Linked DNA regions of Pelagicoccus sp. SDUM812003. The protein of the gene in region 2 interacts with the protein of the main gene of each other region in a pairwise test. Links are inferred from orthologs where the notes say so. Each region holds a gene or a part of one and is shown on either strand. Other genes may lie near its edges.

The links. The genes of interacting proteins can lie anywhere in the genome.
Region 1: the proteins of QEH54_RS18860 (region 2) and def interact in binary tests that used the Escherichia coli proteins (3 or more experiments, as listed by UniProt). The link is inferred for Pelagicoccus sp. SDUM812003 from one-to-one orthologs.

The regions. Positions count from the first base shown.
Region 1 is NZ_JARXHY010000003.1:330,767-336,027, reverse strand. What follows is about bases 1-2,814. They hold def (peptide deformylase), read left to right. Parts: upstream 1-1,028; coding sequence 1,029-1,601; downstream 1,602-2,814. Other genes in these bases: QEH54_RS05790 (PhoH family protein), read right to left, coding at 1,694-2,814; QEH54_RS05800 (hypothetical protein), read right to left, coding at 1-956. In the rest of the region: more of QEH54_RS05790, read right to left, coding at 2,815-3,181; QEH54_RS05785 (hypothetical protein), read right to left, coding at 3,596-4,057; QEH54_RS05780 (hypothetical protein), read right to left, coding at 4,274-4,729; QEH54_RS05775 (hypothetical protein), read right to left, coding at 4,775-5,261. UniProt on the Escherichia coli protein: Removes the formyl group from the N-terminal Met of newly synthesized proteins. Requires at least a dipeptide for an efficient rate of reaction. N-terminal L-methionine is a prerequisite for activity but the enzyme has broad specificity at other positions.
Region 2 is NZ_JARXHY010000016.1:118,056-125,765, forward strand. Bases 2,331-5,146 are described here. They hold QEH54_RS18860 (aspartate-semialdehyde dehydrogenase), read right to left. Parts: upstream 4,330-5,146; coding sequence 3,331-4,329; downstream 2,331-3,330. Other genes in these bases: QEH54_RS18855 (response regulator), read left to right, coding at 2,331-2,882; QEH54_RS18865 (L,D-transpeptidase), read left to right, coding at 4,336-4,872; QEH54_RS18870 (penicillin-binding transpeptidase domain-containing protein), read left to right, coding at 4,979-5,146. In the rest of the region: more of QEH54_RS18855, read left to right, coding at 159-2,330; more of QEH54_RS18870, read left to right, coding at 5,147-5,785; QEH54_RS18875 (DUF3570 domain-containing protein), read left to right, coding at 6,010-7,182; QEH54_RS18880 (FAD:protein FMN transferase), read left to right, coding at 7,179-7,710.

The DNA of each region.
Region 1 (5,261 bases), on a different replicon or contig from region 2:
ATGGGCAGTTGCTCGCGCAGGGCCAGACGGTAGCCACCCACGCCGGTCCCCAGCGCGAAGCGCAAACGCTCGAAGCCTTCGTCACCATAAGCTTCCAAATAGTCGAACAGTTCCGCCGGACGTTCGCTCGCGAGCGTCATCGCGAATACCAAGGCCTGGTTCTCCGAGCGGCGGTGCAGCAGATAGCGCAAGCGCTGTAGGTCCTGGCTGGAGCGCAGGCGCGAGGCGACCTCCGAGAATTGTCCCCAATCGAAAATCCGCATTAGAGACAAGCTATCAAGATAGACGTCCTCCAGAGCGCCGACATCGCCAGTCGCCTTGGCCTGCATCAACAAATCGCGCAGTTCCTGTCTAAACTCGCTGGAGAAATGGTCCCCTTGCGCCAGCAAGCCCAACCCCAGCAAAGTCACCTCCAATGGGCGTCCCGAAGAACTGGATACAGGAAACAAACGCTTGTAGGTGGTAAACGCTCCGCTCTCCAGCAAGGAGCCGACCAAGGGATTGCGGGAATTCTCCAACAGAGCCGCGACGGGCTGGCGGCAGGCTTCGGCTATCAATATGCCAAGCAAGCCCGGCTCGGAGGAATAAGCCTCCAAGGGCACCGCATCCAACGCCGCTTCGAGAAACGGGTCCCAAGCCCCCCAGCGAGCCAGCTGCGCGCTGGCCTCCAACTCCATCGTCACCTGCGAAAGCGTCAAAGCGGCCTTCTTGTCGCCTAAGGAGCTAGCCGCCTCCGCCAACGAGCGAGCTGCCGAGAAGTTTCCGTCCATAAACTGCTCGCGGGCGATATCCGCCAGGGAGCTCCCCTCCACCCCAGCCTGCCTGACCACGCCGAAAGGCACCGACTTGAAGCGCGACGGCACCATCCAGCCAAACGCGATGACTATGCAGCCGCAAATGACGAGCAGCCAGGCGCTTATCGGCATCGCTTTGACGGATTTATCTTGTTTAGACATGAAAACGGGCAGCGAAGAAAGGAATTGAACTAGAATTGGCGCAAGTGTTGGCTAGGTCAAAAACGAAGACCCATGGTTCTACAAATAGTTCAATACGGGGAAAAAGTCCTCCACCAAAGCGGCGAGCCCGTCACCTCCTTCGACGACGAGCTGGCCGAGCTATTCGAAGACATGGTCGACACCATGTACGAGGCGGAGGGTATCGGCCTAGCCGCCCAGCAGATCGGAAAGGCGCTGCAGTTCTGCGTCGTCGACCTGCAAGGAGCGGATCCGGATTTCGAATACACGCTGGACGGAGCGACGCCCCCGATGGAGCTCTTCATGCCCATGGGCCTATGCAACCCGAAGGTGACTCCCATCGAGTCGCCGGAAACCACCTACGAGGAGGGCTGCCTCTCCTTCCCCGACATCCGAGGCGATGTCGATCGCCCGGACTGGATCCGCTGCGAATACCAAGACATCGACGGAGCGCCCCACATCATCGAATGCAACGGTCTGCTGGGGCGATGCATCCAGCACGAAGTCGACCACCTCAATGGCATCCTTTTCACCGACCGTATGAAAAAGCGGGTGCTCAAAAAGATCCAACTGCCGATCAACCAGCTCAAGGCTCGCACCCAGCAGCGCCTCAAGCGCGAGTCGTAGCGCCACGCGCTCTCGCTGGACGCAAAGGAAAAGCCCCGCAGGGCCCTGCGGAGCTTCAGAGTAAAAGAAAACGTCTTTTGGCCCGAAACGGTCTAGAGCAAATCCGCCGCGAGTTCCGCAAGCAAGGAGCGCTCTCCCTTGGTCAGTTGCACATGGGCGGCGATCGCCTGGCCCTTCATGCGATTCGAGCAGTAGACCAGCCCGTTGCTGCGAGAATCCACATAGGGATTATCGATCTGGGCGGGATCGCCGATCAAGACGATCTTCGACCCCTCGGAGATTCGAGTGATCACCGTCTTCACCTCATGTGGCGTGAGCTGCTGAGCTTCGTCCAGGATGAAGAAACGACGTGAGATCGAGCGGCCGCGAATGAAGCAAAGAGCCTCGATTTCCACCAGGCCGCTTTCCAGCAGCTTCTCGTATGGCTTCGGAGCCTTGGCAGGGCCCGTCGCATCCTCCTTCTCCTTGCCCTTGCGACGCTGCCGCTTGTTCTCGAATTGAGGATCCTTGGGCTTGTTCGCCGGCACGAGCACCTCGAGGGCATCGTAATAGGGCTGCAACCAAGGATTCATCTTTTCTTCCAAGGTTCCCGGAAGGAACCCGATCTCCTTGCCCACACCGATGACGGGGCGAGAAATCGATACTCCATCATACTTGCAGTCGTGCGACGCCGTGGTCTGATAGATGGCGCACACCGTGGAAAGAAGGGTCTTACCGGTACCAGCCTTTCCATAGCATGTAATCAAAGACACGGAATCGTCCAGCAAGGCGTCCATGAAGAAACGCTGCTCTAGATTCCTCGGGCGGATGGGAACTCCGCCGGGCGCCTTGACATACTCCGGGAATATCAACTTTCTCAATACACCGTCACCATAATGGCGCGCGGGCATCGTCTTGCCCTCAACCGAGGCCAAAAGAACGTACTCGTTCACGAAAAGCTTCGAGCCCACTTCCTCCGCCAGCTCGAACTCCCCTTCGGAAGCGAATCTTTGTAACTCATATTTGGATACATCTATCCTTCGATAGGACTGATACTCCGGCTCCTCAGGAGCCTTGTCGTTGAGATAGTCCTCAGCCTCCAAGCCGACAGCTCGAGCTTTGAGCTGCACGTTCACATCTTTGGATACAAGAATGGTCGGGGGAGGAAGATTCTCCTGCACGAACAGGGCCGCGGCGATGATTCGATTGTCCTTCTTGTCGAAGTCCAGCACCGACCTCAACTGGGCCAGATTAGGCGGGAGCTCGAAAGAACCGCCTTGTAGGTATTTATTGATGACAACCGTCAGCGTGCCGCCCGTATCGAGCTTCACCCCCTCCGCCATGGAGCGCGAGTCAGGGAGAAGCTCCCTTAGCATCCTGTGCACGCGCCGGGCGTTTCGCCCTCGCTCAGAGGATTGCTCCATCTTGATAGAATCCAGTTCCTCCAAAACCTCGATGGGAATAACCAGATTGTTGTCGTCGAATTTATAAAGGCAGTGGGGGTCGTGAATGAGAACATTCGTATCCAAAACGTATGTCTTAACACGGCTGGCGACTTCGCCGTTCTGCTTTATTTTAGAAGAACCAGAAGGAATCTCCATGTAACGAATAAACTAATACACGGGACCGATTTGTCCACTAATAATTTAGTGAAGAGATTCTTTTACGCGCAGAATCTGTGACAAATCGATATCAGTAAAAGCGGTTCCGCAAGAAGGCCTCGACAATAGTCTATCGCCGATACCAAGCGCTTCAGGCGTGCGTATCCACTAGAGCATTTCGCATGCCGCGTTTCTAAAAGTCGCACGTAAACGATGAATGCCATTCATTTTTACGCGATCGTATCGCTTTCACCCAGCAACCCTAGCTCCTTTCCACTAGGAGCTCGGCGCCATACCATGAGAAGCCGCTTGCAGGAAGAAGCGAAACGCCACTGTCGCGGCGCTTTGCGCAAGCGCCTTCGAGTGCAGCGAAACGCCTGATCCTCGAGCTGCCGAGAGAGGAGCTCGCATGGGCTAGCGGATGCCGCCCAGAAAATAGGAAGCGTAGCTCTGCAAGCTCCGAGCCTCTACCGGGGCTTGGATGTCGATGAGCACCACTCGTTCGGTCGTGATGCCGCGCTTGGTTTCCAGCAGGACGAACTCGTGAAACCCAGGCCGCGAGGGCACGCCCTCCAAGGACAAGGACGTTTCGTCGAAAGCGATACCCTCGGGCAGCTCGCAAGGCTCCCCGAGGGCATTCGGACCACTCACATACTGGGCTCCGCGGGCCTGTTTCCCTCCTGCCAGATCGACATGAAACGGTTCGCCCACTGTGCCAAAAACCATCACGCAAGCGCTGCCGCAGTCGCTGTCAGCGAGCTCGACGGCAACGTCCTCCCCCTTCTCGTCGCAAGCGAGCGTCGCCCCTGCTGCTAGGAAACTGAAAATGGATAACGCGGCAAGGATTCGGGAGAGAGGGCGGCTTCGATTGATCATGGTATTGCTAACTCGCGGTTGAGGTTGATGACTTCCAGGCCGAAACAACGGCTATGGACTGTTGCATCGCCCCTTTCCGCTCGCTCTGAGCCTGTCTAGCGGATTACGCGTCGATCCCTCAAAACCGAGCCACACGGTGAGCCCAAACGCTCATCGCAGCCCTGAGCTGCCTATCCCGTCTCCCCTACCGAACGCTACGCAAGGCCGCAGTCGGCGTTATCCGTCGAAACCGTAGCGCTCGATCATTTCGCTGACGATCTCGCGCAGGCTCTGCCCTGCTTCGTTGTTTCCAGCAAATTCCGCGCAGCAACTGAGGTAACCTGCGATGACCTCGGGCTTCACGCTGCGGGAGTCTCGAATGAGCCTCGCCAGCACGACTTCGAAGGCGGCGAACCAATCCTCCACCGAAAAGGGCAGCTCGTCCACGCGCTGGAAAAACGCTTCCAGGGTCTGGTCCGGAGAGGAGCCCGCCCGCGCCGCGCCTTGCACGAGATGCTCCATGTGGCGGGGACTGCTGAAGAGAGCGAGCAGCCGCAGCGCGTTGGCCTCGGAAAGTCCGGCCGATACCGCCTTCTCCGCAGCACGCTCCCATGCCATTCTGGCGGAGCGGGCCGAGCCTACCTTGGCATCCAATGCTTTCGAGAATTCCGGATTAAGAGACGTCGAGCTCATCGGGCCTAAACCAAGGCGCCTCGCATCGCTCTGGCGATCCCAAAGCTACATGTGACGCGTCAAACGCAGCGAAAAATCTCGAGTATCGCCCTCGATCCGGAATCCGTCCGTCTTGAGGCGAATGCTGGAAACGCTCTCCGGCTTGAAGAATCTAGCCTCGGTTTCGGGCGCTTCCGCTTCCTGAACCGCCACTGTGCGCAGGTTGAGAACGCCTTGCTCACGACCGCTGGGCAAGGTCTCGAAATCGACCGAACCCACAAACATCTTGGAAACGGAACCTCCCTCCTCGCGGACCTGAAAGACTCCCTTCACCAGCGAGCCACGCTCCCGCGTCTCGGTGATCACAATGGTGACGCCCTGCGAGACCGCGGCATCCTCGCCCACGATGGCCAGACCGTCATAAAAGTTTCCGGGGGAAAGGGCCATCATCACGCGCTCGCGCCGTTTGTCGTTCTCTCGCTGCAGCGAGGCCAGTTTTTCCTCATAGCTGCCCTTCAAGGAGTCGATGCTGGCCACGAACTGGCTCGAGGAT
Region 2 (7,710 bases):
GCAGGGCACGCCACGATAGCTCTTCCTGCATCTCGTTCCTGTATCGGCGAAACGCGGCAGGCTGGTTCCTTGCAAGAAGACCTAGGGTCTCCAAGCGCCAAAAGCGCGAAGCGATGCAAGGCGATTGACATAACTTGCTGAGCTTCTAACGTTTGCCCATGCATCTCTTCTCGAATGCGTCCAAGGCCCTGCTGTCTTTGCTCTCCTTGGCCTGCCTCCTCGCCACTCCCCTGGCCAGCCACGCTACAGAAGCGACGCAGACCGGTCCACACCGCGTGCTTTTCCTCAGCTCGTACAACCACGATTTTCCCGTGGTGAGCCACCAGCTCGAGGGAGTGCTGCAACTGACTCACTTCGACTATCGGGGCCGAGGCGTCTCGCTCGAGGTGCACATGATGGACACCAAGCGCTACGCGCCTGCCGGACAATTCCCTATCGCTCGGGAGCAGCTGAAAGGTCTCGTCGCGAATCACGGAGCCTACGACCTGATTATCTCCGCGGACGACAACGCCCTGCATTTCCTCAGGAAGGAAAAGGACGCCTTGTTTGGCGAAAGCACGCCCGTTGTTTTCTTCGGCGTAAACGACAAAGCCTTCGCTCGCGAAAGCGTCTTGGAGCCGGAGTACACCGGCATCATCGAAAAGGAGCCAATCCGAGAAACCGTCGAGTCCGCGTTTTCGCTGCTGCCACAGCTGCGCACGCTCTGGGTTCTGGTCGATACCACCACCACGGCTCTCGGCGAAAAGGCCGCTTTTCTGGAGGAAGTGCCAGCAGGGCTTCTTGATCGCTGCACGCTTCTCGATCTCGGGCGACTATCCTACGAAGAGGCGGCGAAATCGCTCATCGCTTTGGGCGAGAGCGATGCGGTCTACTTGATTTCCGCATACCAGGACAAGGAGGCTAGCAGGCTTAGCTTCTGGCAGTCGCTCAACTGGATAAAGACCCATACCTCAAGACCGATCTTTCTGAGCGTCGGCGGATGGGGAATCGGAGAAGGCGTCGCTGGAGGAAAAGTGACCTCCCATAGCGACATGGCGAGGCTGGCGGTTGACTACGCGCAACGCATTCTCTCGGGCGAGCCGGTATCCTCGCTTCCTCTGATCGAAAATCCCGCCAGCTACCACATGTTCGACTATCTGGAGCTCGCGAACGCCAACGCCGATCTTTCGAAGATCCCTGAAGGAGCTAGGCTGCTGAACCCGCCGAACACGTTCTGGCACCGACACTGGAGACTGATCCTTCTTTGCGCCGCCATCGTGGTCAGCCTAGCCGTATTCGCTGCAGTCATCACCCTGCTTTACTTGAACCAGAAAAAGACGCTTCGACGCCTCAAGGAGAGCGAGGAGCGCATGTCCAGCTTGTTCGCCAACAGCTACGCCCCAATGCTGATAGTGGAGACGGAAAACAAGAACATCGTCGACGCAAATCCCGCCGCGTCCGCGTTCTACGGATACAGTCGCGACGCGCTGCTCTCCAAGAACTGGTTAGATATCAGCGATACCGATTCGAACGTCTTCGACGATAACATCAGAAAGCTCCAAGAGGGCTCGAAATTCGTGATCCAGACCAAACACACCCGATCGAGCGGGGAGCGTCTGGAAGTCGAAGTCATCCTCACCCTCATCTATCGAGGTTCCCTTCCCTACCTCTTTGCGATCGTGCAGGACGTGACCAGCCGGAATCAAGCCCAGCGCGACCTGCTGAACTCCAAGGAAGCGTTGGAGGAGGCCAATCGAGCCAAGGAGCAGTTTCTTGCAGTCATGAGCCATGAGCTGAGAACACCCCTGAACCCTATCATGGGCTTCGCTTCCCTGCTGCTCAGCGACAATCCGGATCCCGAAGCGAGGGAAAGCCTGGAAACGATCATCCACTCCGCGGAGCGCATGCTCAAGCTCATCGACAACATTCTCAGCTTCACCAACCTGCGATCGAAGAGCGCCCGCCCCAAACCCACGCCCATCTGCATGAAAGCGCTTCTGGACGAAGCGATGCACGAATACCGGACCTACCCGAACGAAAACGCCATCCAGCTCGCGATAGAGAGTTCCGGAAACCTCGACGACTCGCTCCAGGTCTGGTCGGACCCGACGATGCTCCGGCAAATCCTCGACAATCTGGTCTCAAACGCCTGCAAATTCACGAAAAAGGGCTCCGTGCGAATCGCCTGCGCCCTCGACCAAAGTCCTGACTCCGATCGCGAGATCATCTGCGTACTCAGCGTGGAGGACAGCGGCATTGGAATCCCCAAGGATCTGCAGACCAAGATCTTCAATCCCTTCACGCAGGTCGAGCGCTGCTATACCCGAAAATTCGAGGGTGCGGGACTCGGGCTGTCCATCGCCAGCGAACTGGTCAAGAAACTGCGAGGAACCGTCACCGTGCAAAGCGAGCTGGGCAAGGGTTCGAAGTTTCAGGTCATTCTGCCCTTGGCCAAAGCGAACCAGGAAGGCAAAAACGACACCGCGAACACGCTGCCCGAGCCCCCTCGCTCCCAAGCTGTCCGATACGCGGTTCTGCTGGTGGAAGACAACGAAGACAACGCGCACTACATCAAGCGATGCCTTGAACGGGCCGGCACCCATGTCGAACATGCCGCAGACGGCGTGGATGGCTGCGCCCGAGCTCAAGAGAAACGATTCGATGCCATACTCATGGATCTCAGCATGCCGCGCATGGACGGCCTAACCGCCATGCGAAAAATCAAAAGCGAATCGCAGCAAAACAGGGATACGCCTATCTTCGTGATCACGGCCCACGCCGACAATCAGACTAAAGAGCGATGCCTCGAAAACGGAGCGGTCGAGGTGATGACCAAACCGATCGTTCCGGAACGCATCTACCAGCGGCTGGAGAATCTGTCAGAAGCAGAGCGCTTTGCCTGATCGCCTAATCGGCGTCAGCACGCTGATGACGGGCTGAGCGCTAGGGAGTGAAAACAATCGGCATTCTGACCCGACACGCCACAGGACGCCCCTCGTGCCGCGCTGGCTGCCATACCGTTTGTTGGACACATACCAAAGCCGGCGTCACGAACGCTTCGTGAGTATAGTCTATCGCCTTCTCCGCGATCGCCCATCATTCCGCTTCCAATTCATCCACAGGCTTTGGCAACAAAGGAAGCCCGTTGTCATCCTGCATCACGTGCATTCATGGGTGACGTTCTCCATATACCTCCTGAAACCCCTTAGAACACTCAATTGGAACTCTGCGTGAGCAACGGCTGGGTTTCGTCCACCTCTGACAAGCGAGCCACCAACAAAAACGACGCCCCCGTCCGAGTCCGAGGGGGGCGACGTTCGCAAGTGTTTATTTCACGTATCCGACCGTCAACTACTTAATCAAGTGCTCCGCGATCTGGATCGCATTGAGAGCCGCCCCTTTCCAGAGCTGATCGCCCACTACCCAGAACGCCAAGCCATTCTCGAACGCGCTGTCCTTGCGAATACGACCTACGCCACAGTTCACCTTGCCAGCGTAGTCCAGCGGCATCGGATAGACCTTGTTTGCCGGGTCGTCCACCACGTCCACGCCTGGGAAGGCTGCGATGGCCTTGCGAGCCTCTTCCACCGATACCGGGCGCTCGAATTCCGCGTTGATGGAAATGGAGTGCGAACGCATCACAGGGACGCGAACGCAGGTGCAAGAGACCTTCAACTCGGGCAGACTCATGATCTTTCGCCCCTCGTTGAGCATCTTCATCTCTTCCTTGGTGTATCCATCTTCCAAGAACGCGTCGACGTGCGGGAGAGCGTTGAAGGCGATCTGATAAGGATAAACGCTGTGCGTCACTTCCTCGCCCTTAGCCCACGCCTTGAGCTGGTCTTCGAGTTCCTGCATCGCCTCCGCGCCGGTGCCGCTCACCGCTTGATAGGTGGAGGCGAACATACGCTTCAAGCCGAACGCCTTGTGCAGCGGGTAAGCGCCCATCAAAGAGATCGCAGTCGAGCAATTCGGATTGGCGATGATGCCTTTATGCGACTTGGCAGCCTCGCCATTGATTTCGGGCACCACTAGAGGAACGTCCGGATCCATACGGAACGCCGAGCTGTTGTCGATCGCTACCGCGCCCGCCTTGGCGGCCGCAGGGCAAAGGGCCTTCGAGACCGTGCCGCTGGCGCTGAAAAGCACGAAGTCGAGTCCTTCGAAACAGGTTTCCGTGGCTTCTTCGATGGTAATGGTTTGCCCAAGCGCCTCGACCTGCTTTCCTGCAGATCTGGCAGAGGCAAATAGCTTCAGCTCCGACAGAGGAAATTCCCTGTCGCCCAGAAGCTTGATAAATTCCTGCCCGACCGCTCCGGTCGCGCCTACGATGCCAACTTTGTAACCCATTTTCTGATGTCCTCGGATTTACTGAAACCGGTCACCCATAAACTTCAAGAGCTCAATATCAAGCAAACACCGCGTCTATTGCTGGTATCGATCGAAAAGCAGCGACTATCAGTCCTGGAAAACGATCAAACCGCCCGCGAGTACGCGGTCTCCACCAGCAGGAACCCTCCTTCCTGCATCGAAAACTCCTTCGGCACTCCGACCGGTCTGCATCGCATCGCCCGCAAGATCGGCGACGGTTCGCCCATCGGCACTGTTTTCAAAGGCCGCATCGATATCGGAAAACGCTACTGGGAACTCGACGCTGAGGAACAACGGAAAAACCTCATCACCAGCCGCATCCTCTGGCTGGAAGGCCTGGAACCGGGACACAACCAAGGCCCTGGCCGCGACACCTTTCAGCGCTACGTCTATTTCCACGGCACCAACCACGAAGACAAGATCGGCCAACCCGCCAGCGCTGGCTGCGTGCAATTGCGCAACGAAGAGATGATCGAGCTCTTCGACTCCGTTTCCGAAGGCGATCTCGTCTACATCCAGTAGCCAAGGTGGGGCTCGACCTCCGGGCGAGCCGATGGGTCGCTATAAAAAAAGCAACTCACGCAAACAGCGAATTGCCTCCATCCGATCGCTCTCCAGCCTTTTCGCCATGAAGCCTCTATTTATGGTCCGACTGCTTTCCTGCCTCCTCGTCCTCGCCTGCGCGATCTGTAACACAAAAGCCGATACAGACATCGAAGTCTTCGCCCCAGCCGCTCAAGCCGTACAAGCGTCGAGCTATCCGGGAGTCGTTTTCATATTCGACGAAGCCAACCAACGTAGCCTCGCCAGCAACCCGCTGCTTATCGACGACGCTCGCCTTCCAGCCTCCACCTTCAAGATCTTCAGTTCGCTCGCCGCTCTGCAGACCGGAGTCATCGAAGGACCGGACTCCATCATCGAATGGGATGGCGTCCCCCGCGAGCGTACCGAGCTCAATCGCGATCTCACCTTCCGCGAGGCCTTCGCCCTCTCAGCCGTTCCCCATTTTCAACAGCTCGTGCGCCAGATCGGAACCAAACCCATGCAGTCTCTCATCGACGCCGCCCAGTACGGAAACCAAACCATCAGCGGACGTCCCGACCACTTTTGGCTCAGCGGCGATCTCCGTATCAGTCCGCGCCAGCAAATCGATTTCCTCACCCGTCTCTACCACGACCAGCTTCCCTCCAAACCCGCCCACATGGCAATGGTCAGAGACATGATGCTCACCGAGTCCGGCGACGGTTTTCAAATCCACGCCAAGACCGGCCTCACCAAAAGCGACGACGAGCTCTACGTCGGCTGGTGGGTTGGCTGGAAACAAGCCGACAGCGGCCCGATCTTCTTCGCCACCATGCTCTTCTCGCCAGAAGCCAATAGCGCCTTCTTCGAAGCTCGTAAAACCGTTACCCGCCGAACCCTCGACGCCCTCTAAGCAGCTGCGTCACCTCCACCGAGGCAATCGGAGCCTTGGAACAATAGAACGCCCCCAAACACGGGCTTCCCGTCCCCGCGTGCGCCCAACGGCAGATCGCTCCCCGCGGCCCGAATTTACCATCGACCTATTCGATTAAGTTTCCTTATAAAACTCATAAGCATCAGAATCCAACAGGGTTCTCGCTACGTAAAAACTAAGAGAACTCACCTACCTTATCTAACATGCAGCTAGAAGCGACCTGCATCCCGCATCGTTCGATGCTATCTCGGGCCCTCTTGTTGGGGCTCACCCTCCAGCTCGCCTCGCCTCGCTCGGCCCGCGCGGAGGACAGGCTGGAGTACAAGTGGCAGGACTACGCGGAAGACGACGGCCGCATCCGCGTCAAATCCCACTACCTCTTCGCTCAGAAGGAGATAAACACTTTCACCACTGCTCGCTTTCAAGGCGTGGTGGACGCCATTGCGGGAGCGACGCCCACTGGCGTTCCTGCCGACGAAGACTCGGGAGAGCTTCCGCTCTCCGACCTGGTGGAGGAACGCGAGGCTGGCGCCTTCAGTCTCGAGTACCGGCCCGGCGAAACGATTCTCGGCTTCGAGTACGCTCGCAGCGACGAGGACGACTACCTCTCGAACAGCTACACGATTCGCTATTCGCGGTACCTAAACAAACGAAACACCACCCTGCGCACCGCGTATTCGTTTATCGACGACGACATCACCCCTCCCGCAATCGATCCGCAGAAGAAGGAGTCCCACGAGTTTCTCTTCGGAATCGCCCAGCTGCTCGATCCGAAAACCACTCTCAGCATCGATCTAACCTACAGCGACATCGACGGGTATCTCACCGACCCATACAAGCAGGTTCTCAAGGACATCGAGATCGTGAACGGGCTCACGCTTCCGCTCATCTTCGCTGAGCGAAGGCCCGAAAAACGCGAGCGATACATTTTTCAGACCAATGCCAAGCGGTATTTCGACACTCTCGATGCCAGCCTCGACGCGACGTATCGATTCTTTGACGACAACTGGGACATAGAAAGCCACACCCTCGACCTCGCCTGGTACCAGAAGCTTGGGGAGAAATGGACCCTACGGCCGCATTTGCGATACTACCGCCAATCCGCCGCCGAATTTTACAGTCCCGACCTGAACCAGACCGACATCATTCCGGAAAGCTCCCCCGGCCCTGACACGCCCTTCTACTCTTCCGACTATCGGCTCTCGTCGCTCTCCTCTCTCACCTACGGCCTCAAGGCCATCTACCAGCTAAGCGAATGGGCGACGCTCGACCTCAACTTCGAGCGTTACGACATGTCAGGCGAAGACGAACTGACCTCGCCCCAAGCCTACCCCGACGCTTCGATCTTCACCGTTGGCGTATCCATATCGAAATGACAACGACCAGCCAATCCCCCAAGCTGGCGACAGCCCGACTTCGCTACACCCCCGAGACGCAGCTCTATGACCTGTCGTTCAAGGCCATGGGCACTCTGTGCCGAATCCTCTTCCAAGCCTCCGACAACGAACACGCCAGCGTTTTCGCGCAATCCGCCTACCAGTGGGTTTCACACTTCGAGTCCAAGTATTCGCGCTTCCTTCCCCACAGTCTCATCTCTCAAATCAACGCTTCCGCTGGCCGCTCAGCCGTCGCGCTCGATCGCGAGGCAAGCCAGCTGCTCGACCTGGCAGGGGCCATCGCCAGCTCAACGAACGGATTGATCGACGCCACCAGCCTTCCGCTGATACGGCTATGGGACTATCACCTCAAAGACCGGAAACCGCCGACCGAAAGCCAGATCGAGCAAGCTCGGGAGCTGGTCGGATGGGACAAGGTAAACAAGTGGAGCGACGCCATCGAGCTCACCGTTCCCGGGATGGCCCTCGACCTTGGCGGATTCGGCAAGGAATGGGCTGTGGACCGAG